One region of the Marinobacter sp. RI1 genome, then DNA from elsewhere that is predicted to be linked to it. Evidence: predicted binding sites of a transcription regulator. Region 1 holds the regulator's gene; each other region holds the start of a gene.
The links. The regulator sigma-54, encoded in region 1, starts transcription at its own class of promoters, with help from an activator protein. The targets are predictions, from matches to a motif close to ANTGGCATNNANNTTGCTNT.

Region 2: flgA (flagellar basal body P-ring formation chaperone FlgA) is a predicted target of sigma-54. The motif match lies at 2,494-2,513, and genes of this name have one in related genera.
Region 3: ACAM27_RS09905 (PEP-CTERM sorting domain-containing protein) is a predicted target of sigma-54. The motif match lies at 4,358-4,377, and genes of this name have one in related genera.
Region 4: glnA (glutamate--ammonia ligase) is a predicted target of sigma-54. The motif match lies at 5,075-5,094, and genes of this name have one in related genera.

The regions. Positions count from the first base shown of each region.
Region 1 covers NZ_AP031605.1:1,816,782-1,824,107, reverse strand. Annotated here, with positions in the region: gene ACAM27_RS08220 (KpsF/GutQ family sugar-phosphate isomerase) at 130-1,119, shown strand; gene ACAM27_RS08215 (HAD family hydrolase) at 1,119-1,688, shown strand; gene lptC (LPS export ABC transporter periplasmic protein LptC) at 1,685-2,284, shown strand; gene lptA (lipopolysaccharide transport periplasmic protein LptA) at 2,268-2,834, shown strand; gene lptB (LPS export ABC transporter ATP-binding protein) at 2,812-3,537, shown strand; gene ACAM27_RS08195 (RNA polymerase factor sigma-54) at 3,726-5,255, shown strand; gene hpf (ribosome hibernation promoting factor) at 5,329-5,637, shown strand; gene ptsN (PTS IIA-like nitrogen regulatory protein PtsN) at 5,726-6,196, shown strand; gene rapZ (RNase adapter RapZ) at 6,251-7,135, shown strand; gene ACAM27_RS08175 (HPr family phosphocarrier protein) at 7,142-7,326, shown strand, end outside.
Region 2 covers NZ_AP031605.1:2,388,379-2,395,704, forward strand. Annotated here, with positions in the region: gene ACAM27_RS10690 (pilus assembly protein PilB) at 1-643, shown strand, start outside; gene ACAM27_RS10695 (flagella synthesis protein FlgN) at 715-1,185, opposite strand; gene flgM (flagellar biosynthesis anti-sigma factor FlgM) at 1,193-1,519, opposite strand; gene flgA (flagellar basal body P-ring formation chaperone FlgA) at 1,647-2,354, opposite strand; gene ACAM27_RS10710 (chemotaxis protein CheV) at 2,539-3,468, shown strand; gene ACAM27_RS10715 (protein-glutamate O-methyltransferase CheR) at 3,504-4,331, shown strand; gene ACAM27_RS10720 (LysR family transcriptional regulator) at 4,366-5,265, shown strand; gene ACAM27_RS10725 (hypothetical protein) at 5,386-5,751, shown strand; gene ACAM27_RS10730 (cupin domain-containing protein) at 5,809-6,477, opposite strand; gene ACAM27_RS10735 (isochorismatase family protein) at 6,499-7,029, opposite strand; tRNA gene ACAM27_RS10740 (tRNA-Ser) at 7,233-7,323, shown strand.
Region 3 covers NZ_AP031605.1:2,205,645-2,212,970, forward strand. Annotated here, with positions in the region: gene ACAM27_RS09885 (NAD(P)H-binding protein) at 1-663, shown strand, start outside; gene ACAM27_RS09890 (winged helix-turn-helix domain-containing protein) at 815-1,516, shown strand; gene ACAM27_RS09895 (sensor histidine kinase) at 1,519-2,985, shown strand; gene msrB (peptide-methionine (R)-S-oxide reductase MsrB) at 3,082-4,275, shown strand; gene ACAM27_RS09905 (PEP-CTERM sorting domain-containing protein) at 4,427-5,113, shown strand; gene ACAM27_RS09910 (efflux RND transporter periplasmic adaptor subunit) at 5,175-6,383, opposite strand; gene ACAM27_RS09915 (ABC transporter permease) at 6,411-7,326, opposite strand, start outside.
Region 4 covers NZ_AP031605.1:3,777,686-3,785,011, reverse strand. Annotated here, with positions in the region: gene ACAM27_RS17145 (DUF6701 domain-containing protein) at 1-25, shown strand, start outside; gene ntrC (nitrogen regulation protein NR(I)) at 41-1,474, opposite strand; gene glnL (nitrogen regulation protein NR(II)) at 1,471-2,595, opposite strand; gene ACAM27_RS17130 (DUF4124 domain-containing protein) at 2,815-3,339, opposite strand; gene glnA (glutamate--ammonia ligase) at 3,537-4,940, opposite strand; gene typA (translational GTPase TypA) at 5,334-7,145, shown strand; gene pip (prolyl aminopeptidase) at 7,265-7,326, shown strand, end outside.

The sequences.
Region 1 (7,326 bases):
AGACCTCAATTAAAGCAACGTAAAATGTCTTGATGGCAATGATCAGAATCCCTGATGCAGGCGAGCCGGGGGCACCAGAAGTGATATACTTCGGCCTCAAATCCCAGATCGAGCAGACAGCCAGCCGACATGACCGAATCAAATACCTTCAACACCCAGGACTTTTGCAACTCGGCCCTACGGGCAATCCGCATCGAGCGCGAAGCCATTGAAGCGCTGGAAAGCCGTATAAACGGTGATTTCAGCCGCGCCTGCGAGGTCATCATGGCCTGCAAAGGCCGGGTTGTGGTGACAGGTATGGGCAAATCGGGGCACATCGGCAACAAGATTGCCGCCACGCTCGCCAGCACGGGCACGCCCGCCTTTTTTGTTCATCCCGGCGAAGCCAGCCATGGCGATCTGGGCATGATAACACCCCAGGATGTGGTCATCGCCATATCCAACAGCGGCAGCACCAGCGAAGTGGTCACCATTCTCCCTCTGATCAAGCGAATGGGCGCGCCATTGATCAGCATGACAGGCAAACCCGATTCCGTACTGGCACAGGAGGCCGTTGCCAACCTGGATGTCAGCGTGGCCATTGAAGCCTGCCCGCTGGGCCTGGCCCCGACCTCCAGCACCACCGCCACCCTGGTCATGGGGGATGCCCTGGCCGTGGCGCTGCTTGAAGCCCGGGGATTCAGCGCCGAGGATTTCGCGTTCTCCCACCCTGGCGGCAGCCTTGGACGCCGCCTGCTGCTACGGGTATCCGACATCATGCACACCGGTGACCAGATTCCTCAGGTTGCCGAGGGCACAACCCTGAGCGGAGCACTGCTGGAAATAACCCGCAAGGGCCTGGGCATGACCACGGTCGTAAATGCCGCCGGCACCCTGACGGGCATCTTCACCGACGGCGACCTGCGCCGGACCCTGGACAAATCTGTGGATGTGCACACTACCCCCATCCAGGACGTGATGACCCGCAACGGCAAAACCATCCGGGCAGACCACCTGGCGGCAGAAGCCTTGAATATCATGGAAGAAATGAAGATCAACGCCTTGCCGGTTACCGACGCAAACGGCACCCTGGTGGGCGCCATTAATATGCACGACCTGCTCCGGGCCGGAGTGATTTGATGACTCAGACAGCGCATCCGTTACAAACCCACTGGGACGCAGCCCTGAAGGCCAAAGCCTCGGACATTCGCCTGATCGCCCTGGACGTGGACGGCATCATGAGCGATGGCCGCCTCTATTTCAGTGCCAGCGGCGATGAACTCAAGGCCTTCAACATTCTTGACGGCCTGGGCCTGAAACAACTGATGCAGGCAGGCATCACCGTGGCGGTGATTACCGGACGACGCTCTCCTCTTACGGAAAGACGAATGTCGGACTTGGGCATCCCGCACCTGATGCAGGGTCGCGAAGACAAAAAAATCGCATTGCTGGAATTGATCCGGAATATGAACCTTGCGCCGGAGCAGATTGCCTACATGGGCGACGACCTGCCCGACCTACCCGCGCTGCGTTTTGCCGGCCTTGGCATCACGGTACCCAACGGCTACTGGCTGGTTCAGCAACACGCCGACTACTGTACCCGCAGCCCCGGTGGACAGGGCGCTGTGCGCGAGGCCTGCGATCTCCTGCTCTGGGCGCAAGGGCACCTGGACAACACTCTTGCCCCCTATCTGGACGAGCCAGCATGATCACCGAGCGGCTTTTCGGCGATCGTGGCAAACGGCGGATTACAGCCCTGGCCCTTGCCGCCACCGTAACAGCAACCGTTTTTCTGCTGTGGCAAAGTGACGAGCCTGTCAGTTCGCGGAATGCCGCCAGCGAACTACGGGGGCCCGCAGAGCCCGACGGCTTTGTGATCGGCGGCCAATACCGCGCCTGGGATGAGCAAGGGAACCTCCAGATTGATCTCAAAAGCCCCAGAATTGAGCAGTTTGAAGCAACCGGCACGGCTCATCTGGATACGCCGATAGCCCGGCTTTTCAGTGAGGGCAGCCCCGACCCTTGGCTCATTGAGTCCAATGAAGGTAGCCTTCAGCAGAACAATGAAAAGCTGGAACTTACGGGGAACGTCCAATTGACCCGACAGTCCGAAGGCCGCGAAGCCGTTCTGGAGACCGAGGCACTGACCCTGGACAACAGCAACGGCACCGTCTACACCGACCAGCCGGTGACCATCACCGAGCCTTTCGGCGTCACCCGCTCCACCGGTATGAAAGCCTGGATCAACGAACGCATTCTCGAACTCAACTCCCGGGTAGAGGGACAATATGAAACCGTCAGGTAAACGATCTTTCTGCCGGCCAGCGATTCTGGCCATGGCATTGCTGGCCGGCCCGGCATCGGCATTCAACCTGGATTCCGATATCCCCATAAAGGTCAGTGCAGATTCGGCCCGTCTGGATGAAAGCGCCGGAACGGCCGTTTACACCGGCGCTGTCGAACTGATTCAGGGCGAAACCCGGCTGGACGCGGATCGGGTGGTACTTTACCGCAACCAACAGGGTGTCAGCCGGATTGAAGCCGCCGGCAACCCCGCCCATTACCGGCAACCCGGCCAGGAAGGCGAAGGCACGACCGATGCCAAGGCCCTGAACATCACCTGGTCTGGCGATGAAAACCTGGTTATTTTTGAACGCCAGGCCGTTATTGAACAAGACGGCAACGTATTCCGGGGCGACGTCATCCACTACGACACCGTTCGCCGCGTTGTTACTGCGGAAGGCGGCACGCCATCCGACGGCGGCTCCGGCCGGGTGGAAATGGTGATTCAGCCTCGTAATTCAGCTCAATCCAGTGACGGGAAAGGTTCGGATGGCAGTTCTCAGGGCCAGTAATCTGGCAAAAAGCTACAAGCAGAAAAAAGTGGTGCTGGACGTTTCTCTGGAAATTCGCTCCGGCGAGATTGTCGGCCTGCTCGGCCCCAACGGCGCCGGCAAGACCACCTGCTTCTACATGATCGTGGGCCTGGTGCCTGCGGATCACGGCCGGATCACCATCGACACCCAGGACATCACCCCGCTGCCAATGCATGGGCGCGCCCGCAAGGGCATCGGTTACCTGCCCCAGGAGGCCTCCGTGTTTCGCAAACTGACCGTGCGGGACAACATCATGGCCATCCTCGAAACCCGCAAAGGCATGAGTCGGGCGGAACGGGAGGCCAAGCTGGAAGAGTTGCTGGAAGAGTTTCATATTACTCACATCCGTGACAGCGTGGGTATGGCGCTATCCGGCGGCGAACGCCGCAGGGTTGAAATCGCCCGGGCGCTGGCCATGGAGCCTGCGTTTATCCTGCTGGACGAACCCTTCGCGGGCGTAGACCCTATCTCCGTCAGTGACATCAAGCACATTATCCGGCACCTGCGGGATAAAGGTATTGGCGTGTTGATTACCGACCATAACGTTCGGGAAACCCTCGACATCTGCGAGAATGCCTACATCGTTTCCGGCGGCCACATCATCGCCTCCGGCAATGCCGAAGCCATTCTGGCAAACCAGCAGGTGAAAGAAGTGTATCTGGGTGATGAGTTCCGGCTCTGACCTGATAAAACAGGGTTTATCCGAGGTCTGATTGTTTTGATGATCTGTAGCAAGTAAACTCGGCAAAAAACTTGCTTATACTGTTCACAGACAATGGCAAGTAACCAGCGTACAACATTTTTTTCGGCCTGTGCGCCGGCAAAGCAACAACCGGGATGCCCATGAGTTATGGATCTTGAGCCATGGTTATGAAAGCCTCATTACAGCTTAAGCTGGGCCAGAGTCTGACCATGACGCCCCAGCTGCAGCAGGCCATACGCCTGCTACAGCTTTCTACCCTCGATCTCCAGCAGGAAATCCAGCAGGCGCTGGAGTCCAACCCCATGCTGGAAACCTCAGAGGACGATGAGCACCCTGAAGGCGACGAGCGCGAAGAGCACGAGCACAGTGAAGCTTCCAGCTCTGAGGCCAACCAGGACGACAGCCACCAGGACGCGAGCCCGGACTGGGACGAAACCGAGAACGGCCCGGACTGGTCGTCCGAGAACGATATTCCGGACAACATTCCCGATGATCTGCCAGTGGATACCGCCTGGGACGACATCTACCAGTCTGCCCCGGCTCCGGCCAGCAAAGGCGAAGACGAGCACGAATCGGATTTCGAAACCCGGAACTCGCCTACCGAAACCCTGCAGGATCACCTCGAGTGGCAGCTGAACCTGACGCCTCTGAGCGAGCGGGATCAGGCCATTGCCCACGCGCTGCTGGATGCTGTGGATGAGCGCGGCTACCTGACGTCTGACATTGAGGACATTCACGCAGGCCTGCTGGACGAAACCGAAGAAGACCCGTTGGAACTGGACGAAGTGGAAGCGGTACTCCACCGCCTGCAACACTTCGACCCGCCCGGCGTGTTCGCTCGGGATCTCCAGGAATGCCTGCTGATTCAGCTCAACCAGCTGCCACCGGATACCCCCTGGCTGCGCCAGGCGAGACTGGTGGTTACCCAGTTCCTGCATCTGCTTGGCAACCGGGACTACGCACAGCTGTTGCGCCGCAGCCGGCTCAAGGAAGACCAGCTGAAACAGGTACTGGCCCTGATCACCAGCCTGAACCCTCGCCCTGGCGATGTCGTGGACCGGGCCGAACCGGATTACGTTATCCCGGACGTTATCGTACGCAAACACGAAGGCCGCTGGCGGGTTGAACTCAACCCGGAAATCGCTCCGCGTATCCGGGTGAATGCCAGCTACGCTTCACTGATCCGCCGGGCTGACAGCAGTGCCGATAACACCTACCTGCGCGACCAGCTGCAAGAAGCGAAATGGTTTATCAAGAGCCTGCAAAGCCGGAATGAAACCCTGCTGAAAGTGGCCACCCGCATCGTTGAACACCAGCAAGGGTTCCTGGATCAGGGCGAAGAAGCCATGAAGCCTCTGATCCTGTCTGACATTGCCCAGGCGGTGGAAATGCACGAGTCCACGATTTCCCGGGTTACCACCCAGAAGTACATGCACACGCCCCGCGGTATTTTTGAGCTGAAGTACTTTTTCTCCAGCCACGTCAGCACCGCCGAGGGCGGCGAATGCTCGTCTACAGCCATCCGGGCGATGATCAAGAAGCTGATTGCCGAGGAAACCCCGAAAAAGCCATTGAGCGATAGCAAAATTGCAGCCATGCTAGGGGAACAGGGAATCAACGTGGCGCGGCGTACCGTGGCCAAATACCGGGAGGCCATGCATATTCCTCCCTCGAACGAACGAAAACGCCTGGTTTAAACTTTCGCCGGTGCAAGATGCACTGGCACGCAAGCCGGCAAGCACGCCGGCAGTATGACAACAGGAGACGCCTATGCAACTCAACATTTCAGGCCATCACGTAGAACTAACTCCCGCTCTGAAGGATTACGTCAACACCAAGTTCGAGAAGCTGGAGCGTCACTTCGACCACATCAGTAACTGCCAGGTCACCCTGGAGGTCGAGAAGGTGCGCCAGATGGCGGAAGCCACGCTGCACGTGATTGGTGGTGAGATTCACGCAAAGGCAGAAAATGAGGACATGTACGCCGCAATCGACGCTCTGGTCGACAAGCTGGACCGTCAGATCCTCAAGCACAAGGAAAAGAACGTAGACCGGATGCACGGTAACGGCGGTCGCTGAAGCGCGAACCTTACCGGGTGTTTCATGAAACGAGCTGCGGCGGGGCTAACCGGCCGCAGCCTTTTTTTTACGGACATGCAGTCGATCCATGAGCGAGCCATCCCTGACCATCGACAATATTCTTGCCCCTGAACTGACCCTCTGTAAGGTGCCGGCCTCAAGCAAGAAACGTGTGCTGGAGTTCATCGCTGAACGGATTCACTTTCAGGATGAAATCCTCAGCGACACCCAGATCTTCAACAATCTGGTCTCCCGCGAACGGCTGGGCAGCACCGGTATCGGTGAGGGTATTGCCATCCCCCACTGCCGACTGGAAGGCCTGGACCGCGTCATCGGCGTGCTGATGACTCTGGAGGAGCCGGTAGACTTTGATGCTATCGATAACCAGCCGGTAGATCTGGTGTTTGCCCTGATCGTCCCCAAAGAAGCCACCAGTGAACACCTGGAGTTACTGAGCCAGCTGGCGGAGCGCTTCAATGACAGTACTTTCTGCGCCCGGCTGCGCCAGAGTGAAGATCCCGCGACCCTTTACCAGCGTATGGCGGAGAGTAATCACTGAGATCAGCCTGACATCTGGACAGGCTGCCAGGCAGATTGAAGGAGAAACAGTCCCATGAAGCTGATTATCGTCAGTGGCCGATCCGGTTCCGGCAAGAGTACGGCCCTGCATGTGCTGGAAGACCTGGGATTCTACTGCATCGACAACCTGCCCATTGGCTTGCTGTTCCCGCTGACCCGAGAGGCGGCCACCCAGGAAGCGCCCGGCCGGCTGAAAAAAATGGCCGTCAGTATTGATGCCCGTAACCTGTCCGCCGAGCTGGCCAATTTTGAAACCATTTACCAGCAACTGAAGCAGACCGGTGTCGAGGTTGAAATCATATTCCTGGATGCCGACGAACAGTCACTGCTGCAACGCTTTCACGCAACCCGCCGCAAGCATCCGCTAAGCGATGACAAGACGTCTCTGCGGGAGGCAATCACCAACGAAAAGCAATTACTGGAACCCCTGTCAAAGCTGGCCGATCTTTATGTCAACACGACCGGGCTCTCCATGTACGAGCTACGCGACATGATCAAGCAGCGCGTGGCCGGCCGCAAGGATCAGGAACTGGCACTGCTGTTCCAGTCCTTTGGCTTCAAGCACGGCGTGCCGGTGGATTCAGACTACGTCTTCGACGTACGCTGCCTGCCCAATCCATACTGGGACACCAGCCTGCGCAAGCACACCGGCGTTGATCAGCCGGTCATCGAATTTCTGGAACGGGAACCGCTGACACGTCAGATGGTGGATGACGTCACGGGCTTCCTGAATACCTGGCTGCCCTCGTTTGCCGACAGCAATCGTAGTTACATGACCATTTCCATCGGTTGCACCGGTGGCCAGCACCGCTCTGTTTATGTGTGTGAGCAGCTCGGGCGCTATTTCCGCGATAATTACCGCAATGTGCAGGTGCGCCACACCGAACTGCCACACCTTCAAACCCGGGGAGAAATCTGAGCGCCTATGATTTGCCGCCCCATCACCATCATCAACAAACTCGGCCTGCATGCGCGGGCCACGGCGAAGCTTGTGGCCACCGCATCAGACTTTGACAGCAAGGTGCGAATCCGTGGCAAAGGCCGGGACGTAGACGCCAAGAACATCATGCAGGTGATGATGCTGGCCGCCAGCCAGGGCACCGAAGTGGA
Region 2 (7,326 bases), 570 kb from region 1:
GCAGAGGGAAACCGGGCAGCGCCTCGGTGAGGTGTTAATTGCTGCCGGCTGGATCTCAGAGAGGGAACTCCACCGCGTACTCAAGCATCAGTCGCGTTACCGCAATGCAGCAGCGCTGGTTACCATGGTCACCTTGCCATTTCAGCCCTTGGTGTCACTGGCGTCCAGCAACACCAATGCAGCGCAGATAGGCGCCGGAGCGGGCGAACTCTACGAGCGGAGCGGACTCACCCCCCTCTCGGAAGAGGAAATGTCAGGGGTGTCTGCACAAAGCGGTATTGGCCTGATGGAGCGTCTGGAGGCCGTGTCTTCCATGCCCGCCAGCGCCCGGGACGATCTCTCAGGAGAATCTCCCGATGTCGATGTGGTGGAAGGGATCAGACTGGCGGCAAATGTATTCGTGCCGGTGCTCAGTTTTCTGGATTCAGACCTTACAATTACGGGTGTGCATTACCGGGACTCAGAGCCTCGCTACTCGCTACAGGAAGACGGAGGCCTGAGGCTGGCATTTCCGGAGCGTATCGAGGAAATCCGGATGGATAATATTCGCGTGGTGGGCGGCCAGACTCCACCCATGGGCAATGTCAGCATTCGCGATATCCGCTTTCACCCGGATTCCCAGATGACCATCTATACGCGTTGAAAATCTTGCCCTGAAACGAAAAATGCCCGGAAGATCTCCGGGCATTTCGTTGTCTGTGAGCGATGGGCGTATCAGGCGCTGGCCAGAATGTTGGTGCTTGAGACGTTGGTCTGCTGGCCTTTGGCACCATAGAGCTTCTGCTGAGCGGAAGCACCTCGGAAGATGTCGGTAAGGCGTGACAGGCGCTTTTGCAGGTGGCCAAGAATTCGGCCGTTGTTCTGGTTCACGGCCTGGCATTCGCGCAAACGGGTGTCGGCGTCTTTCCAGAGTTGGTACAGCTCATCCATACCAGCGGCGCGAATGAAGCGTGATGGCTCTCCGGCATTGGGCTTGTAGCCCATATTCACCAGCAGGTGAATCTTCTTTTTGGCGCGTTCGCGTATGCCCTCAAGAATCTGGTTTTTCCGGCTGGTCATTTCCTGGAGGGGTTGGATATCCGCAGAGGAGAGCACGGATTTTTCCTGGTGGAGTACTTCCGCCAGCGACTCAAGCTGGCGGATATCTTCCTGAAGAATCGCTTTCAACTGTTCATGTGCAGTCATGCTTTACTCACCCGAAAATGCTTTTATCCATCTCAAGCATTTTCTGGGCCAGTTTCTGGGCATCTACCTTGTAGGTGCCGTTCTCAAGAGCAGAACGAATCTGTTCGATGCGATCATCGTCCATTTCGGGGTAGTCCCCCAGCTTCTGCTCAAGTTGCTTCAGGTTTTTCGCCTGATTGCTCAGGTTCACGTTTTCGCCACGGGCAGCGGGGCTCTGGGCCTTGGCTTGCTCGCCTGTGGGCGCCTGTGACGTTTGATTGCCTGAGGCTTTGTCGGCCGTGGTGCGCGTGGTGTTGACCTGGCCGGGGCCAATTCCATTTAAGTCAACTGACATATCAATACCTGCTTGCCTGGGGCCACAAGAAAGTGGCGTATTCGGGTTTATATCTGCTTAACGGCAAATCCGCGCCATACTTTAGTTACAAAACGGAAAACATTTGCCGCTCTTGCTGTTTGCCGCCTTACATCGGAATTTCGACCCGCCCGGGGCCGACGGCACGAGCTTTGACTGTCCGGGACGAGCGGAGGTTTTCCACCAGTACCTGTTCTCCAACGCCCGCGCTCGCCAGTGCCTTACCGCGAGATGATACCGAGAATGAGCCTGAGCGCGCGGTGATAATAACATGGTCACCCCGCTCAATCGCGTTGGGAGCTTCAAGGAGATCCGGGGTCATTACCGTGCCGGCGTTCACCGGGCGGCGCATCATCATGCCTGAAACGGACTCTTTGCGGGTGAGGACGCCTCGACGACTGGCATTGATCTGCACCGAATTTACGGTGACCAGGTCCGGCGTCAGGCGTTCGCCCCGCGCCAGAGGACGGGCTGCTATCAGGGCAGGGCCGTGAACCTCGACGCTGGTGGTAACGTACATTCTCCAGGGGCGCTCACCACTGCAGGAAACCAGGACCGACGGGCTGGTGGTCTGTAGCGGATCGCCCGCAAACTCGGCGTTCAGCCCCTGGTTGCAGGCAGCAAGGGCGATGCGGCTGTCGATAGCGCCAACTTCGTAGCGGCTCGTGTAGCCCTCGGCAGCAAGGGTTCTGGACCACTCTGCCAGGAACGTCTGGGCAGCGTCACGGATGGCTTCAGCATTGGTTCTCTCTGAAGACAGAGTGATTGGGCTCAGTGATAGACACAATGCAGCCAAAAAGATGATTCGCATACGCACCGGTTTGTCCTATGCTGTGTTTATCTGTGTGTATTGTCGAAATCCGCTAAGGATTCGGGTTTTCGGGCCGTTAACCGTTAACAGGTTGCAGGCGTCAAAGATTTGTCTTGGACAGGCCTGAAAACACCTTACAAAGGTCAAAGCAATATTGATGCCGGTAAAGGCGCGCCAGGAGTAAAGCATCATGACAGGGGTACTCGACAGCGTTAATCAGCGAACGCAACTGGTCGGTAAGAACAGGCTGGAATTATTACTTTTTCGGCTCCGGGGGCAGCAGCTATACGGTATCAACGTCTTCAAGATTAAAGAGGTGCTGCAATGTCCCAAGTTATCCTCGATTCCCAACAGTAAAACGGTGGTGAGAGGCGTTTCTCATGTTCGGGGGGAGACCATTCCCATTATTGATCTGAGCATGGCGATAGGGCTCGCGGGCATACCGCAGGAGCAGTTAGCTACAAGCTTTGTGATCATTACGGAATACAATCGTAAAACGCAGGGTTTTCTCGTGGCTGGTGTCGAGAGAATCATGAATATGAATTGGGAGGATATTCTTCCGCCACCCAAGGGTGCGGGAAAGGATGTTTACCTGACTGCGGTGACGAAGATTGATGATAAGCTGGTAGAAATCATAGATGTAGAAAAGATTCTTGCAGAAGTTTCTCCGCTCAGGGAAGATGTTACGGAGGAGTTGGTTGCCAGGAGTGCCGAACGTGTGCCGGGCCACCTGCCTGTGCTGGTGGTGGATGACTCTTCGGTGGCTCGTCGGCAGATCGAGCGTTGCCTGACCGCTATAGGAATGGAAGTGGTTACCAAAAACGATGGCAAGCAAGCACTGCAGTATCTCAAAGAGATAACTCAGGATGGATCGCGCGCAAATGATCACCTGTCTCTGATTATCTCTGACGTTGAGATGCCGGAAATGGACGGCTACACCCTGGTTACCAGAATCAAAGAAGATCCGGCTCTGAAAGATATGTATGTAATGCTGCACACCTCGCTGAGCGGTGTCTTCAACCGGGCGATGGTGCAGAAGGTGGGCGCAGACGATTTCATGGCGAAATTCAGCCCGGATGAGCTGGCCGAGCGAGTAATGGAAATTATTGATCAGCACTGATGCTCGGCTGATGGTTTCACCCACGAAGAGATCCAATGAAAGCGGACATAACGCCCCAGGAATACGAAGCCTTTAAAAAGTTCCTGCAGGATGCGTGCGGCATCCTGCTGGGTGATAACAAACAGTATCTTGTAAAGAGCAGGCTTCGGCGCATTCTCGAAGAAAACAGCCTGAATTCCCTTGGAGAGCTTCTGGAACGATTAAAGAGGCCTGGAAGGGCAGGCTTGCGCGAGGTGGTCATCGACGCGATGACGACCAACGAGACACTTTGGTTCAGGGACAACCATCCGTTCCGGATTCTGCAGGAAAAGCTCTTGCCAGAGTTTGCCGAGCGCAGTTCACTCCAGCCGTTAAGAATCTGGTCTTCCGCCTGTTCTACTGGCCAGGAGCCATACTCCGTCGCCATGGTAATTGACGAATTCCGCCGCACCCGGCCGGGTAAGCTGCGGGATGTAAAAATCACGGCAACGGACATTTCCAAAAGCGTGCTGGAGGTTGCCCGGAGAGGCGAGTATGAAATGATCGCCATCGGCCGCGGTCTGTCGCCGGAGCGTCAAAAGCACTTTTTTACCCCCTCGGCCAACGGTGGTTGGCAGATTCGACCGCAAATCAAGTCCATGGTGGAATTCAAGGAATTGAACCTGCTGGATCGATACATGCTTGGCAAGTTCGACATCATCATGTGCCGGAATGTGCTGATCTATTTCTCAGCGGAACTGAAAAAGGACATTCTTACCCGGCTGCATGGTGCTCTGAATCCCGGAGGCTATCTGATTCTTGGTGCTTCTGAGTCTTTGAACGGGCTTCCCAATCTCTACGAAATGGTCCAGTGTCACCCTGGCATCATCTATCGCAAAAAATAGCCGGGAACTGTTCAATGCGGAGTAGGGGACCGATGTGGAGAATCTGAACCTCCGACATCTCTATTATTTCTGGGTTATTAGCCGAGAAGGCTCTATTGCCCGAGCCAGCGAGGTGCTCGACCTGGCACCCCAGACCCTCAGTGGCCAGCTTGCGACCTTTGAAGGCGCGGTGGGTGGCCGGTTATTCAGCCGCGAGCGCCGGCAACTGGTGCTCACAGAACTCGGCCATATGGTTCGCAGTTATGCCGATGAGATCTTCGAGCTAACCGGTCAGTTGTCTGAAACCCTGAGGGCGGGGCCTGAACACAGGCCGCTTTCCTTGTCTGCGGGCATATCGGCGTCTATCCACAAACTGATCGCCTATTACCTCCTTCACCCGGCGATGAAGCTGAACCGGCCCGTGCAACTGGAATGCCGGACCGGCCGGACGGAAGATCTTCTTCTCAGCCTCAAGCGGAAGGAGCTCGACGTTGTACTGACCGATAGAATGCCCCAGGCAGAATCTCCTGAACGTTTCGCGGTTCATCCGCTATCCCGGTCTACCATCAGTCTCTTTGCTGCACCCGAACTGGCGGAGCAGCTCAAAACCGGCTTTCCTCACTCGCTCAATCACCAGCCGTTACTGGCGAACGCTACCGATGCGCCGTATTTCGAGAAACTGATGCACTGGTTCAATCTCAATAATGTCCGAATGAACCTGGTTGCCCGAGTCGATGACAGCGCCCTTATCAAGGTGTTTGGTCGGGAGGGACTTGGTGTGTTCGCGGCGCCTACGATGATTCAGGATGAAGTGTGCCGTCAGTATCAGGTGGCTCTGATTGCTTCGCTCGATGAGGTGACGGATCAGCTGTTTGCGGTCTCCCGAAGCCGAAAGCTGGCCCATGAGGGGGTGAGGGCAATCTGCGAGGCTCGTCAGGGGATCTTTGAGCGCTAGACTTCACTCTGTTAAAGCATCGAAAAATACGATGTTTTTTGCTTAATAAAACTTATTTTATCGAATTCTGCAGTGCTCCATTATGGAATCGTATTCCGCAGTATCCAGAGGAGCGCAGCTATGAAAACGATTCACAAGTTCAGACTTGAGCCTGGTAAAGAGCCTACCACCCTGACCTTGAGAGAGGGTTATGAAGTGGTGCGCTGCGAGTATCTGGTGCCGCACAAAGCGGTCTTCCTTTGGGTACAGCAGCCTTTGAATGTAACCACGCCTACTGTGGAACGGCAGTTCCGGGTGGCAATGTCGGGTGAGCCGGTTCCCGATCGGTTCCAGTACATTGATACCGCGCTTGACCCGTTCGGCCCTGAGGCCTATCACGTCTTCGCGGTGCCGGCAGGTGAATTACACCTCACTGGTAATGGCCACGAGCGGGCCGGCGATGAAATGCTGGGTGGCGCTGGGTGGCAAGGGCGTTACGCGTCCTGAATATGATCGCTAGCAAGCAGCGTTGCACGCGCTCTTGGGCCCCATCTGGGGCCCTTTTTACGTTTCAGGGGAGTGGTTTACCGGTAAGTGGCCGGTTTTTACCCAGATGACCGTCTCCTGTTCAACAAACGGATGATGTTCGCTCATATGCGGGCTGCGAATCCAGCTTCCTGCGGGATACCGGCCGTGTTCATCACAGAATTCGCCCGACAGCACAAAGATCTCTTCTCCACCAAAGTGACGATGCGGCTGAAAGGTTTCGTTTGGCGGCCACTTCACCAGGGCAACGTGTTCATGTTCGAATTCGTGCAAAGGCATAACCTGTAAGCCGCCAATGCCGGGTAGCCAGTGGCCGGAATTGGTATCGATTCTGACCGTCGCGGTATCTCTCGGGTCGAACTGATGGAGTTTGACCAGCAGGGTGCAGCCCTCTTCACTGAACGGTGCGTGACTGCTGCCCGGAGGGTTCCGGATGTAGGTGCCGGCCGGATAGTGGCCGGTCTCGTCGGAAAAAACGCCTTCAAGCACCAGAATTTCTTCGCCCAGAGGGTGTTCGTGGGTAGAGAAGGAGGAGCCGGGCTTATAGCGTACAACGCTGGTGGCGTGGCCCCGCTCCGCTTCCTCTCGGGCCAGTGGTTTGCGCTCAACGCCAGCGGCGGGGCTGGGCACCCAGTGCTGTTCGTGGGTGAGAATAACAACGCGCCGGGAAAAGTCCATGTTGAGCATAGTGTATCTACGTTCTGTCATTCACTTTATCAGGGCCTGAATGTCCCGGAAGTGTGGATGCTTGCAGTGAACCATCCACTCGAAGGCCACCATTTCCGTGGTAACAATGCGGGCGCCGCTCTGGTGCAGTCGATCCAGGGCAACGTCCCGGTCAAGTTCGCTACGGGATCCGGTGGCATCTGCCACCACCCACACCTTATAGCCTGCATCCAGGAGGCTCAGGGCGGTCTGCAGCATACATACGTGGGTTTCGCAGCCTCCGATGACAATGTGTTGCCGGCCTTCGGGCAATTCGTCGATGAGTCCGTCCGGGCAGGCGTCGAAATGGGTTTTCTCCAGAGTTTTGTTGCACAGCTCCTTAACGCCTTCCAGATTCGGCCCAAGTTTTTCAGGTATCTGCTCAGTTGCAATTGCAGGTACGCCAAGCAGTCCCGCAATGGTTGCCAGTGTAATGCAACGCTCAGCAACCGCGTCGCCCTCGCTGATGGCGGGCATCAGCCGTTCCTGAACGTCAATGAGTAACAGGGTGGATTGGTCGGCTTTCATCAGCATGGTCATTCTCCTGGACGTGTTGAGCGGGTTTCCTGAAAGGATACGCCATGGACCCCGGGTTTGTTATGCCCGAGGCCGTCGTAAGGTTCTTCTGAAAAAAATTTTTGATGAATTCAAAACATGGAGTTGCCAAACGCCGTCAAAACCATTAAAGTTTGCGCCCTCAAATGAGCGACGAGATCGCTGATTTGAAACAGTTTATTGGAGAGGTGGCCGAGTGGCTGAAGGCGCACGCCTGGAAAGTGTGTATACGTTAATAGCGTATCGAGGGTTCGAATCCCTCCCTCTCCGCCAATA
Region 3 (7,326 bases), 390 kb from region 1:
CTTCAGGGAGTGCGTGCTGCCTACGTTACGTATTTCCCGGATCTCGCGGTGCCGGCGGCGGAAACGGATGTGCGTGCCTTTGTGGCGGAAGCTAAACAGCAGGGTGTGGCGCACCTGGTATTGATGTCGGGGCGTGGAGAGGCGGGTGCACGGCGGGCAGAACAGGTACTGGAAAGCAGCGGGTTGGACTGGAACGTGGTTCGCGCCAGCTGGTTTATGCAGAACTTCAGTGAAAGCTTTATGCTGCAGGGCCTGCAGGCGGGTGAGCTGGTGCTCCCCAGGCCCAACGCCAGGGAACCATTCATCGATGTGGATGACCTGGCCAGTGTGGCGGTAGCGGCGCTGACCAATCCCGCATTGAAAAACCAGGTACTGGAAGTTACCGGTCCGGAGCTGCTCTCGTTCGAGGAGTGTGTGCATGCGATTGCTGCGGCCAGTGGCCGTGAGATCCGGTTTACGCCGTTACCGGTGGAGGCCTATCTGGATGGCGCCAGGGCGCAGGGTATGGCAGACGACATGGCGTGGCTGATCAACGAACTGTTTGTGAACATTCTTGATGGCCGCAATGAAAGCACCACTCCAACGGTTGAACAAGTGCTGGGGCGGCCTGCGCGCCGGTTCAGGGACTATGTTGCTGATGTTGTGCCTATGGGGGTGTGGTAATTGGGTGATCGCTTGCTTGAGGTTCGATATTGTCTGTGTCCGGAGTTTATGAAGAAGTTTATGGTTTTGTGAACTTTCCACGATAGACTCAGAGGACTGACGATAATACTGGATTGACAGCCAGTGTTGACCGAAAGGAGCCCTCAGCTGCATGCCGCGCACGGTATTGATAATCGAAGACAATCCCGGTATCGGCGAACTGGTCCGCATGCAGGTATCCGACCTGGGCATGACTGCGGTTCTGCGGGACCGGGGCGACAGCGGCCTGGCGCGGTTCCGGGACGGTGGTATTGATCTGGTGATTCTGGACCTCATGCTTCCAGGCCTGGATGGCCTGGCGGTGTGCCGGGAGATACGCTCCAGTGCGGACTATGTGCCGGTGCTCATGTTGACCGCAAAGAGCACCGAGCTGGACAGGGTGCTGGGGCTGGAAATGGGGGCGGATGACTACCTCACCAAGCCTTTCAGCGTGGCGGAACTGTCCGCTCGCATCAAAGCTCTGTTCCGGCGGGTGGACGCGCTCTCCCGGAAGAACTCACCCGAAGACGACGTGGCGGAGATCGAGGCGGACGGGCTGCGGATTGATCCGGTTCGACGCCGGGTCTTCCTGGAGTGCCGCGAGCTCGATCTGACCGCCCGTGAGTTCGATCTTCTGTGGCACTTTGCTTCCCATCGTGGCCGGGTTTTCAGCCGGGCCCAATTGCTGGATGCCGTCTGGGGGTACAATCACGACGGCTACGAGCACACCGTAAACACCCATATCAACCGCCTGCGTAACAAGATTGAACCCGATCCGGCCGAACCACGTTACGTTCAGACGGTCTGGGGCGTGGGCTATCGGTTTATGGATTAACCATGGGCCTTTCCGTGCTTCGAACCCTGTATGCGAGGCTGGCCATTGGTCTGTTCCTACTGCTGTTGGTGGTGGGCGGGCTATTTTCTTTGCTGAGTCTGGCCTCGGTCAGGGAGTATTCGGCTGCCGTTAACCAGCAACTGAACCGGAATCTGGCGCAGAATCTGGTTTCTGACCGAAACCTGGTCACCGATGGCCAGTTGAATCGGGATGCCCTGAAGCAGCTGTTCGAGCTGTATATGACGATCAATCCCAGCCTTGAGATTTACCTGTTGGATACCGATGGGGCCATTCTTGCCTATTCCGCCGATCCGGACCGAATCAAGCGCAATCGGGTATCCCTCGGACCAATCCAGACACTGCTCGAAAACCCGGACGCCTATCCTCTGCCGGGGGACGACCCTCGTAGTCACGATCGGCAAAAAGTGTTCTCTGTGACCCCCGTTCCCTCGGCAGCCGCCCCTGCCGGCTACCTTTATGTGGTTCTGAGGGGCGAAGAATTCGACCTCGCGGAGAGCATGGTTCACAGCAACCGGTTGTTGCAGATGGGCGCAGGCGCCCTGGCGGTGAGCCTGCTCGTGGGGCTCCTGGCCGGGTTGGTATTCTTCCGAATGTTAACGCGGCGGCTGTCCCGGCTGACTGAACGGGTGGAGTCGTTTGAAAGGGAATTGTCCTCTGAGCAGAGTCCTCCACTGGCCGAGAAGGGCGACGACATTGATTACCTGGCCTCTCGGTTTGATCTCATGGCGCGCCGCATTGTGGCGCAGCTGGATCTCCTGAAGCACAAAGACGCCCAGCGTCGACAGCTGGTTGCTCAGGTGTCTCACGATCTTCGAACACCGCTGGCGTCCATTCAGGGCTACCTGGAAGCGCTGCGGATGAAGCATGAGACCCTGGAAGCCGAGGAGCGAGGCCGGTTCCTGGCGGTGGCCCTGTCAGAAACACACCGGTTGGGCAGGCAGGTTGAGGAGTTGTTCGAACTGGCCGCCCTGGACGCCCGTGAAAAACAGCCGGATATCGAGCCGTTTGTCATGGCTGAGTTGCTCTACGACGTCGTTCAGAAGCATAGGCCAGCAGCAGACCGAGCTGGTGTTGAGCTCATCATTTCGGCGACAGAGACCGAGAGCGTGCTGGCGGATATCGCGATGACCGAGCGGGTTCTGGACAATCTCATCAATAATGCCATCGTCCATTCTCCGCGGAATACAAGAGTCATACTCACGATGTCAGTACGGGATGGTGGAGCATCGATCACTGTTGCCGATGCTGGGCCTGGCATCCGCCAAGAAGACCTTGGCCAGGTGTTTGACCCCTTCTACCAGGCCGCCGGAGCCGAACGCACCGGGCATGCCGGCCTGGGACTTGCGATCGCCCAGCGCTTGGTCGTCCTGCAGCATGGCAGGCTCTCAGCGCACAATGCGAACGGTGCTGTCTTTACCCTCTGGCTACCGTTAGCTTCCTCCAGCTAGCTTTCCGCTGCGTTATAGATTTGTGATAGTTGCTGAACGTTTTTGTGAATTCAGATCGCTAGGCTGTGATTATGGATTCAAGCGAGGAGAAGTGTCATGAAACGCAAAGTTATAGGCCTGTTTTCCGCCCTGGCGCTGGTCTCCGCCGCCGGTCTTTTTGCGGCACAGGTGGCAGCAGAGCGAGTGGATAGTGCAGGTAATGCCTATGCACCGGATGATCCGGATCTGGCCGTGGCAACCTTTGCTGGCGGCTGTTTCTGGTGCGTGGAAGCCGGCTACGAAAAGATTCCTGGTGTTGTCGAGGCAGTGTCTGGCTACGCTGGTGGAGAAGAAAAAAATCCGACCTATAAACAGGTCTCTTCCGGGCGCACAGGCCACACTGAAGCCGTCCAGGTATATTACGACCCGGATAAAATGACCTATGAGGGCTTGCTGGCCGGCCTCTGGCGAATGATGAATCCGACCGACCTGGAGGGCCAGTTCGTTGACCGTGGTCGGCAGTACCGGCCCACCATCTTTTACCACAACGAGGAGCAGAAGCGCCTCGCAGAGGCGGCAAAGCAGGCACTGGAGGCTTCCGGCGTCTATGACAAACCGGTGGTGATCCCCATTGAGCCGCTCAAGAGATTCTATCCGGCGGAGGAATACCACCAGGACTACTACAAGAAGAATCCGGTCCGCTACAAGTTCTATACCTTCAATTCGGGGCGTTATCAGTTTATTGAAGAGGTCTATGGCGAGGATTATGAGCTGGATTTCTCGCGCTATCAGCCCAATACCGGAGTCAATGACTCGATGCCTGCGGAGGACGATCCGACAGAAGCGGCGGCAAGCGGGGGTTTTAACCCCGAACGTTTTCAAAAGCCGGATGACAAGACTCTTCGGCAGCGTTTGACGGACATGCAGTATGAGGTCACGCAGGAGGATGGTACTGAACCCGCCTTCAACAATACCTACTGGGACAACACCAGGGAGGGGCTTTATGTGGATGTCGTTTCTGGTGAGCCGCTGTTCTCCTCACGGGATAAGTACAAGTCCGGTACCGGCTGGCCGAGCTTCACTCGCCCGATTACGCCAGAGGCAGTGGTAGAACGTGAGGACAAGTCGTTTTTCATGACCCGGACGGAGATTCGCAGTGCCCATGCGGATTCTCATCTGGGCCATGTCTTTGACGATGGTCCGGCACCGACGGGATTGCGCTATTGCATGAATTCCGCAGCCATGAAGTTCATCCCGCTGGAGCAAATGGAAGCCGCGGGGTATGGCAAATGGATCGACGCTGTCGAGTAAGATTGCGCGATAATAGCGTCGGAATAATTTACATGACTGGCTTTATGTTCTAATAAAGGTTTTAAATATCAATAAGATATAAATAGGCACGCTATGTGCTTCCTTGCTGGCAACGTCATTATCTCTGGAAGAACCAAATAAGGAAGTACAGATGAACAAGTTGGGCAAAGCGCTTTCTGTTGTTGCAGTGTCCGGGCTCGCCAGCGTTGCCAACGCGGGTGTTATCGAAACCGTATCTGGCTGGAATGGCTCCAGCGAAATAGCCGCCTTCGGTGAATCTAACAGTGCTACGTACGGACAAACCTTCAAGGTGGGCGGTTCTGAAACCCAGCTGGATAGCTGGACGTTCTTCCTGAACGACAGAGTTAACCCCGATTACGTGGACTTTGCTTTCTATGTAATGGACTGGGATGCTGCCACCACCCGCGCGACCGGCTCCGTGCTTTTCCAGAGTGCCGCTGTGTCCTCAACCAACAACGGTGGTCTTGATGGTATGGAAGAGTTTACCTTCAACACCGGCGGGTTGAATCTTGTCGGGGGTAACGACTACATCGCGTTTATCAGTTCGACCGGCTTGTTCGATGGCCAGACTGGTACCGCCTCTGCAGGCTCCCTGCGTGACGAGTCTGCCTATCTGGACGGTGGCTTTTTCTGGCAGAACAACGGCAATAGTGCCGGTACCTGGGATACCCAGAGCTGGAGTTCCGGGTCGAACTACGGCGACCTGGCGTTTTCAGCCTCCTTCTCGTCCGCCGCGAAAGTGCCTGAGCCAGCCAGCCTTCTTTTGCTCGGCCTTGGTCTGGCTGGGCTGGGCTTCTCGCGCAGAACGAAAGCCTGATCCCATTGAAAACGGACGCCGGCACACTATGTGCCGGCTTCGTTCCATTCAGGGGGTTGCGTTAACGCACCCGAACCTGATCGCCGTCTTCCAGGCCACGGCCGGGGTGCCGGACCACCTGAACGCCCTCCTGCAGTCCCTGCGTTACCTGGGTCATTAAACCGTTGGATGGTCCTGTCGTGACTGTCCGGCGTCTCGCCGTTTCGCTCTCAACCATGAAAACCGCAGAAGCGCCGTTGTATTCGAAGATCGCTGAGGTGGGTACCTGCAAGGTGTCTTCGCTTTGCCACAGGATAAAGTCAGCGTCCACCCGGTAGCCGTCTCCCAGCTGTCGCCACTGCTCCCGTGGGCTGACCATATCGGCAATAACCTGAACCCGTTGTTCTTCCACGCCCAGAGCGGATACATCCTCAAACCCGATAGGCTCGATACGACGAACCGTTGCTTCCAGTACCGGCCCGCCCCAGCCACTCAGTCGCACGCCAAGGCCGGGTTCCAGTTTGACGGCATCGAAACTCAAGACCTCGACCACCACTTCCAGAGCGCCAGGGTCTCCGACCTCCAGTATCGGCTCGCCGGCCTGGATGACGCCCTCGCTCTGGCGAACCAGTGCCAGAACCGCACCGTTAACCGGAGAGCGCACGGCGACCCGCTCGGCAGGTTTCTGGCCATTGGAGGACGCGGTTGAAATCTGCAGCCGGGTTTGAGCGGCGGCCAGTTCATGGGCGGCCACCTCTTCATCAAACCGGGCGGAACGCAGGATTGCCTGTGCCCGGGCTGCCGTGGATTTCGCTTGTTGTAACTGTTCGGTGGAGACAAAGCGGGATTCTTCCAGAGCGAGTAGGCGCTGGTATTCATTCTGAGCGAACTCAGCATCAGCCTCCGCCGCCTGAACCTTTTGTTGGATGGATTGAAGTGCCGCCTGGGCGGCGGCTGCCCGAGCCTCGGCTTCGGCGCGGGTTCGGGCGTCCAGGATGCTGGCGGGCGTCGGGTCCACAAACGTCAGTAGCTCCCCGGGAATCACCGCGTCGCCTACGTCCAGCTGAACCCGGTGAATATAGCCGGCCACGGGGGAGGAAATCAGATAGCGATCTTTGACCCGGGTTTTACCCTCTTCAAGAATGGTCACTTCCATGGGGCCGCGTTCGACGGAGGCAAGGTCAACCCAAACGGGCTCTGGCCGCAGGATAAGCGCGAAGACGATGGCTGCCACCGAGGCCATCAAAAGCCAGAAGGCCCATTTTCCTTTGGAGATGCGTTGTGTCGCCATGTTGGGTCCCATGTGAGTGTGTGTGAATTATTCCCGGGTTTTCAGAACCGCGACAAGGTCCAGTTTACGAAGTCGCCACCAGGTGATGAAGCCGGAAATCAATGCCGACAAAATGACCACGTTGGCCGCCAAGGCCAGGGTTTGGCCGGTCAGGACCAGGGGAACGCGATAGAGTTCGGTCTGCATCGCGGTAACCACAAAACTTGCCAATCCAAAACCAACCGCCCAACCCAGAGGAATTCCCAGTAACAGCAGTATGGCCAGTTCTCCGAGCAGAATGTGGGCGACTTCGTTGTGGCTGTACCCCAGTACTCTCAAGCTCGCCAGGTCTCGCCCTCGTTCGGCCAGGGAAATCCGCGCGGTATTGTAGATCACACCAAAAGCAATAATGCCGCCGAGCAGGCTGATGATGAAGGTGTAGGTCAGGAAGGTGCGCGCGAGAGTCTCGAAGAAGCTGTCGAGCATGGCCTGTCGCAGATTGGTGGCCATCACTCCCGGCGTATCCCGGAGTTCCTGGTAGACGGTGTTGGTTTGCTCCGGCGCCAGATTCATCAGCATCTGGTTCACTCTCGGGCCTTCACGCAGCGCCTTGTTCATGGCGGTCAGATTCATGTAGGCGCCCACACCGAGGAACTCGCTGGTAATGCCAGCCACCGTGAGGTCCAGTTCCGGGCGTCGGCCTTCCAGCACTCGCACCCGAACTGTGTCTCCGGTCTCAACATTCAGGGCCTTGGCCAGAAAGTCGGTTACCAACAGGCCGGCAGCAGGAATGGCCACGTTCTCCAGATCCTGGTTAACCACAAATTGCAGTTTGGCGTCCCGGGGTAAGCCGGTGAGCACCGTGCGCCATCTGCGGTGTTCGTTAACCAGCTCTACCGTAACGGCCCGGCGTCCTTCGACGTAACGCACACCGGATTGGCGCGCCATTCCGTACAGTGCGGTC
Region 4 (7,326 bases), 1.9 Mb from region 1:
ATACTGGCGGGAGGTGACCGAGTGAGGTGAAGGAAGAGTCTTAATCCTCCTCCCCCTCCGGCTGATCCATTCCCAACTCATTGATTTTCCGGGTCAGCGTATTTCGCCCCCAACCCAGCAGAATGGAGGCATCCCGGCGGCGGCCGCCGGTGTGCTTCAGCGCCGTTTCAATCATGATCTTCTCAAACTCGGGCACCGCGGTATCCAGTATGCCTTTCTTGCCGCGCTTCAGTTCCTGTTCTGCCCAGTTCCTCAGGCCTTCCTGCCAGGTCAGACCGGTGGCAGCATGCTCGTTTTCCGCTTGATGCAGCAGTTCCGGGGGCAGGTCATCAATGTGGATCTCCCGGCCACTGGCCATGACGGTCAGCCAGCGGCAGGTGTTTTCCAACTGACGGACGTTGCCGGGCCAGGGCAGGGTGGTGAGGTATTCCTCTGCGTCCGGGCGCAGGATCTTGGGTTCTACTGCCAGCTCTTTGGCTGCTCGCTTGAGGAAGTGCTGCATCAGGCGTGGAATGTCTTCGCGGCGTTCGGCCAGCTTGGGCAGGTGCACGCGAATGACATTCAGGCGGTGGAACAGATCTTCCCGGAAGTTGCCGGCCTGTACCAGTTTTTCCAGGTCTTGATGGGTTGCGGCGATGATGCGCACATCCACTTTGATGGGGGTGGTGCCGCCTACCCGGTAAAACTCGCCATCGGCCAGCACCCGCAGCAGTCGAGTCTGAGTGTCGGCGGGCATGTCGCCGATTTCATCGAGAAACAGGGTGCCTCCGTTGGCCTGTTCAAAGCGGCCCTGGCGGGCAGCGCCGGCGCCAGTGAAGGCGCCTTTTTCGTGGCCGAATAATTCGGATTCAATCAGGTCTTTCGGAATTGCCGCCATGTTCAGGGCGATGAACGGGTTTCGTGCTCTGGGGCTGTGATTGTGCAGGGCCTGGGCTACCAGCTCTTTACCGGTGCCGCTTTCCCCATTAATCAATACGGTGATGTTGGAGTGAGACAGCCGGCCAATGGCCCGGAAAACCTCCTGCATGGCCGGGGCTTCACCGATAATTTCGGTATTGCGTGGTGTAGCATCGGCCTGTGGTTCGCTGGCGGCGCGTTTCTCATGGCTGTGGGCTACAGCCCGCTTTACCAGTGCGACGGCGTCATCCACATCAAAGGGCTTGGGGAGATATTCGAAGGCGCCGGTCTGGTAGCTGGTCACCGCGCTTTCAAGATCCGAGTGCGCGGTCATGATGATAACCGGCACATCCTGATGCAGTTCTACGATCTGGGAGAGCAGGGTGATTCCATCCACGCCAGGCATCCGGATATCGCTGATGATGGCGTCCGGTTGCTCGTGTTCCAGCCGCATCATGATGCTGTCGCCGCTGTCGAATACACGCGGTTGCATGCCAGCCTGGCTCAGGGCACGTTCCAGCACCCATCGAATACTTCTGTCATCGTCGATAATCCAGACGTTTGCCGGTTGGCTCATTTGCTGTCCTCCAGAGGCAGGAAGATGATGAAATCGGTTCTTCCGGGCTCACTCTCGCACTCCACCAGCCCCCGATGCTGGCCGATAATGCTTTGGGTAATGGAAAGGCCGAGTCCGGTGCCCGAGGCCCGACCACTGATCATGGGGTAGAAGATGTTCTGCAACAGCTCGGGCGGGATGCCTGGGCCGTTATCTATAATGTCGACCCGGCACACCAGTCGGTGACGACGGTGGCCGATGGTGAACTGTCGCAAGGCCCGGCTGCGAAAGGTAATCGTGGGCGTTGCGGAGCGCCCGCTTGCGGCTTCGTTTTCGAATGCCGCCTCCATGGCGTTGCGGGCGATGTTCAGGAAGGCCTGGATCAGTTGCTCTTTGTCGCCGGGGAATTCCGGGATGCTCGGGTCGTAGTCGCGTCTCAGGCGCACTCGGCCTTTGCTTTCGGCCTCAATCAGCGTGCGGACCCGCTCCAGAATTTCGTGGATATTGGTGGGCGCAATCTTCAGGGCTTTGTTCGGGCCGAGCATGCGATCCACCAGGCTGCGCAGACGGTCCGCCTCGTCGATAATCACACGGGTATATTCACGCTGGTCGTCGTCTGAAAGCTCGCGGTCCAGCAGTTGCGCCGCGCCACGGATGCCGCCCAGCGGGTTCTTGATCTCGTGGGCCATGCCCCGCACCAGGATTCGCGTGGTCTCCTGTTGCGAGATGATGTCTTCTTCCCGGCTGATACGCATCAGTCGGTCTCGGGGCTGGATCTCGATCAGCAGTTCGGTCGGGTCCAGGCTGATGGGAGTCACTGAATAATCCACCGTCAGTCTGGCACCGCTGATCAAAGCAAATTCAGCTTCCCGGCGGGTGTAGGACTGGCCGTTCTCCACCGCGGCATGCAGAGTGGTCAGGGCATCCTCGGAATCCACCAGAACCTCCTGTAAGGGGAGGCCATGGCTTCGGGTCATACTGGTTTCAAACAGGCTTTCGGCGGCGGGGTTGAGGTAACGGATAGCCAGATCATCGCCAAGTACCAGTACTGCGGTTGTCAGACTGTCCAGAATACTCTTGTAACTGCTTCCGGATATGGTGACTGGATGGAATGGCATGCGTTGCTTCCGTTCTCGACTCATAGGATGTACCCCTGCGGCTGCAAAAAGCGAACCAGTTTTTTGGCATTGGGTAGGCAATGGGCAAGGATCGGGCAGAACGGGCGCGGTAGCCGGTACGCGGTGCTGTAGCTTGGTGCAGTAGTGAACGGTCTGGCGACAGGCAGCCCGGATTTTGCCCCTTGGCTGCCCAAAGTATGGTCACAACATGGTGCAATTGCACCATGTTGGTGCGAATAAGATTTAGTTGAGAACGGATGGGCGGTGAATCGTGAAGGTAATTGAATTGCCGGATTTCACGCGTACTCCGTTTTCATCGACAATATGAACGCCCGCATTGTGAGTGCCCCGGTCGATATTGCTGACGGCTACCGAGCCTGAGCTGCTTTGCCCGACCGGTTGTCCATCCAGGGTCACCTCAAATTTATGGCCCCGCTTCAGCGGTGGTGTGCTTTGAACCTCGAAGGTGACGTTGCCGTTGCCGCTGTGAAAGGCCTGTTCATTGGCCGGATACTGGAATGAGACAGCCTGGTAGGCTGCGCCCTCACGTTCCACCCGCTCGCGGAGTTGTTCGGGTTCCTGAACCGCTTCCGGCTTGGGCAGGGTGATGGTGGTCACGGGCTTCACCTGGACCTCTTCACCGCCTTCCATGGGTTCGTCGGAAAAGGTGACGTTGCCATAGGCGTCAACGTGTCGGTAGACCTCGCTGTGTGCTGTGGTCGAAGCCAGCATCAGCAGGCCAGCGGCGAGTACGAACGGTGCTTTCATGGCGATAACCTGTGGTAATGAACTGCTTTGATTATCGATTGCGGGCAAGGTCATTTCAATGTTGTGGCCTGCTTCCTTGGTTACATATCGTTAAGGGCGTGGGTCTTGGTTAAGAACTGGGATTGAGGCCACAAAAAAAGCCCCGCACGGGGCGGGGCTTCTGGTCTGCATAGTCTGCACCGAATTGGTGCAGGGCTTTAGCAGGAGTAGTACAGATCGAACTCGACCGGGTGAGTGGTCATGTTCAGACGCTCGACTTCACCACGCTTCAGGTCGATGTAGCCTTTGATCATGTCTTCGGTGAACACGCCGCCACGGGTCAGGAACTCGTGGTCTGCTTGCAGGCAGTCCAGAGCCTCGGACAGAGTCTCGGCAACCTTCGGAATGTTCAGGGCTTCTTCCTTCGGCAGGTCATACAGATCTTTGTCCATAGCATCGCCAGGGTGGATCTTGTTCTGGATACCGTCCAGGCCGGCCATCATCAGGGCAGCAAAGGCCAGGTACGGGTTAGCGGCCGGATCCGGGAAGCGCACTTCAATGCGACGAGCTTTCGGGCTGTTCACGTACGGAATACGGATGGAGGCAGAACGGTTACGGGCAGAGTAGGCCAGCATAACCGGTGCTTCATAGCCCGGAACCAGGCGCTTGTAGCTGTTGGTGGCCGGGTTGGTGAAGGCGTTGATGGCCTTGGCATGCTTGATCACACCGCCGATGTAGTACAGGGCTGCTTCGCTCAGGCCCGCGTAGCTGTCGCCGGCAAACAGGTTCTTGCCGTCTTTGCTCAGGGACATATGAACGTGCATACCGGAGCCGTTGTCACCCACAACCGGCTTGGGCATGAAGGTGGCGGTCTTGCCGTAGGCGTGAGCTACGTTGTGCACGCAGTACTTCAGGATCTGAACTTCGTCTGCCTTGCGGGTCAGGGTGTTGGCGCCAACACCGATTTCACACTGGCCAGCGGTGCCCACTTCGTGGTGGTGAACTTCAATTTCCAGGCCCATGGATTCCATGGCGGCACACATGGCACCACGCAGGTCGTGCAGGCTGTCGACCGGCGGAACCGGGAAGTAGCCGCCTTTTACGCCCGGGCGGTGGCCAATGTTGTTGCGGTCAAAGTCTTCACCGGAAACCCACGCGGCTTCTTCAGAATGGATGTGGTAAGAAGCGCCTTGCATGTCCACGTTCCATTTGACGGAATCGAACACGAAGAACTCAGGCTCCGGGCCGAACAGAGCGCCATCAGCGATGCCGGTGGACTTCAGGTATTCTTCGGCGCGACGGGCAACAGAGCGGGGGTCGCGCTCATAACCCTGCATGGTAGAAGGCTCTACAATGTTGCAGGTGATGTTGACGGTGGTTTCTTCGGTAAACGGGTCCAGAACGGCGGTTTCGTCGTCCGGCATCAGGATCATGTCGGATTCGTTGATGCCTTTCCAGCCGGCAATGGAGGAGCCGTCGAACATCTTGCCGTCAGCGAAAAAGTCTTCGTCCGCCTCGGTGGCGGGCAGGGTCACGTGCTGCTCTTTACCACGGCTGTCGGTGAAACGCAGGTCAATCCACTTGACTTCGTGTTCTTTGATCAAATCAATCGTCTTGGACATTGTGCATGCTCCGTAAGGTTTTACATGTTCGTTGTGCCGGATCGTTCAGTGTTCTGAGGCCCGATCTTTTTTCAGGTCAGGGAAGCTTACCAGAAGCTTGTGGTCCTTACCTTCACTATGCGGCTGCTTTGGCATAAGCAATCGGCTTGCCAGTTTTTGTCGGCTGCGCCAGAAAAGCGCAGCGACAAGGCTTTCGGGCTAATGTGGCGCAGCTTCCTGGCCGAAGACCATGCTTATTGCACCACTGCAGCGCACCATGGTGGTGCAAGTTCTCTGATAACGCATAATTATGGTGCAAGCCCCGATTGGTTACATATTAGGCACTAATCTTCATATTATCGCCATGGACTTTTCGATATACTGCGCGCCGCTAATTTCTTCAGGATACCCGTTGTGATTGATAAGCTTAGAAACGTTGCCATTATTGCCCACGTTGACCATGGCAAGACCACCCTGGTTGACCAGCTGCTGCGCCAGTCTGGCACGCTGGACCGGAAAGAGCTCGAGAACGAGCGTGTAATGGACTCCAACGACCAGGAAAAAGAACGTGGCATTACCATTCTGGCAAAAAACACTGCTCTAAAATGGAAAGACTACGACATCAATATCGTAGACACCCCGGGCCACGCTGACTTTGGTGGTGAAGTAGAGCGTGTAATGAGTATGGTGGACAGTGTGCTGCTGGTGGTGGATTCCATCGACGGCCCCATGCCGCAAACCCGTTTCGTGACTCAGAAAGCTTTCGCAGCGGGCCTGAACCCGATTGTGGTCGTGAACAAAATTGACCGTCCGGGTGCCCGCCCGGATTGGGTGGTGGATCAGGTGTTTGACCTGTTCGACAACCTTGGTGCCACCGATGAACAGCTCGACTTCCCGATAGTCTATGCCAGTGCGCTGAACGGCATCGCCGGCATGGATCATGAGAATCTGGACGACAACATGGACGCTGTGTTCCAGGCCATTGTTGATCATGTGCCAGCGCCTTCGGTTGATCTGGATGGCCCGTTCCAGATGCAGATCTCCCAGTTGGACTACAACAGTTTCCTGGGTGTCATCGGTATCGGTCGCATTATGCGCGGTAAAGTGAAGACCAACACCCCGGTGGTGGCTATCGGTGCCGACGGCAAGAAGCGTAACGGTCGTATCCTGAAAATCATGGGCCATTCCGGCCTGCAGCGTGTGGAAGTTGAAGAAGCCCAGGCTGGCGACATTGTGTGCGTGAGTGGCCTGGACCAGCTGTTCATTTCTGACACCCTGTGTGATCCCTCCAACGTAGAAGCCCTTCCGGCGCTGACCGTTGACGAGCCCACTGTATCCATGACCTTCCAGGTAAATGATTCACCGTTTGCCGGTAAAGAAGGCAAATATGTGACCAGTCGGAACATCAAGGAGCGCCTGGAAAAAGAGTTGCTGCACAACGTAGCGCTGCGGGTTGAAGAAGGCGACTCGGCGGACAAGTTCAAGGTATCCGGTCGTGGTGAGCTGCACCTGTCAGTTCTGATCGAGAACATGCGCCGCGAAAACTTCGAGCTGGCCGTGGGCCGGCCGGTGGTGGTCATCAAGGAAGTCGACGGCCAGAAGCAAGAGCCGTACGAAAACGTGATCATCGACATCGAAGAGCAGCACCAGGGCCCGATTATGGAGCAGATGGGGCTGCGCAAAGGTGACATGACTAACATGATCCCGGACGGCAAGGGCCGTATCCGCCTGGAATACACCATTCCGGCCCGTGGCCTGATCGGTTTCCGTAACACCTTCCTGACCATGACTTCCGGTACCGGCATCCTGACCTCTACCTTCAGCCACTACGGCCCGGTGAAGATGGGTGACGTAACCAGCCGTCAGAACGGTGTCATCGTTTCCATGGCCACCGGTACTGCGCTGACCTACTCCCTCGAAACTCTGCAGAGCCGGGGCAAGCTGTTCCTGGACCCTGGCCAGGAAATCTATGAAGGCCAGCTCTGCGGTATTCATAGCCGTGACAACGACCTGGTGGTTAACCCCACCAAGGGCAAGAAGCTGGACAACATGCGTGCCTCTGGAAAGGACGAAGTGATCGGCCTGGTGCCGCCCATCAAGTTCACTCTGGAGCAGGCGCTGGAGTTTATCGACGATGATGAACTGGTTGAGGTGACGCCCAAGTCGATTCGTCTGCGCAAGAAGCTCCTGACCGAAAACGAGCGTAAGCGCGCTAACAAGAAGTAATCCCTCAGGGGCCGGGAAATCGTTGTGAGGCGGTAAACGCTTCCGCCTGTTTTTCTGGCCCCTGTATTTTTCTCGCCTGTCTCAGCTAGACTGCCGTTATCCCCGAAACGGAGTTTTTCATGCTGACCCTCTATCCTGAAATCGAGCCTTACGCCCGCCACCGACTGGCGGTGGATCATCC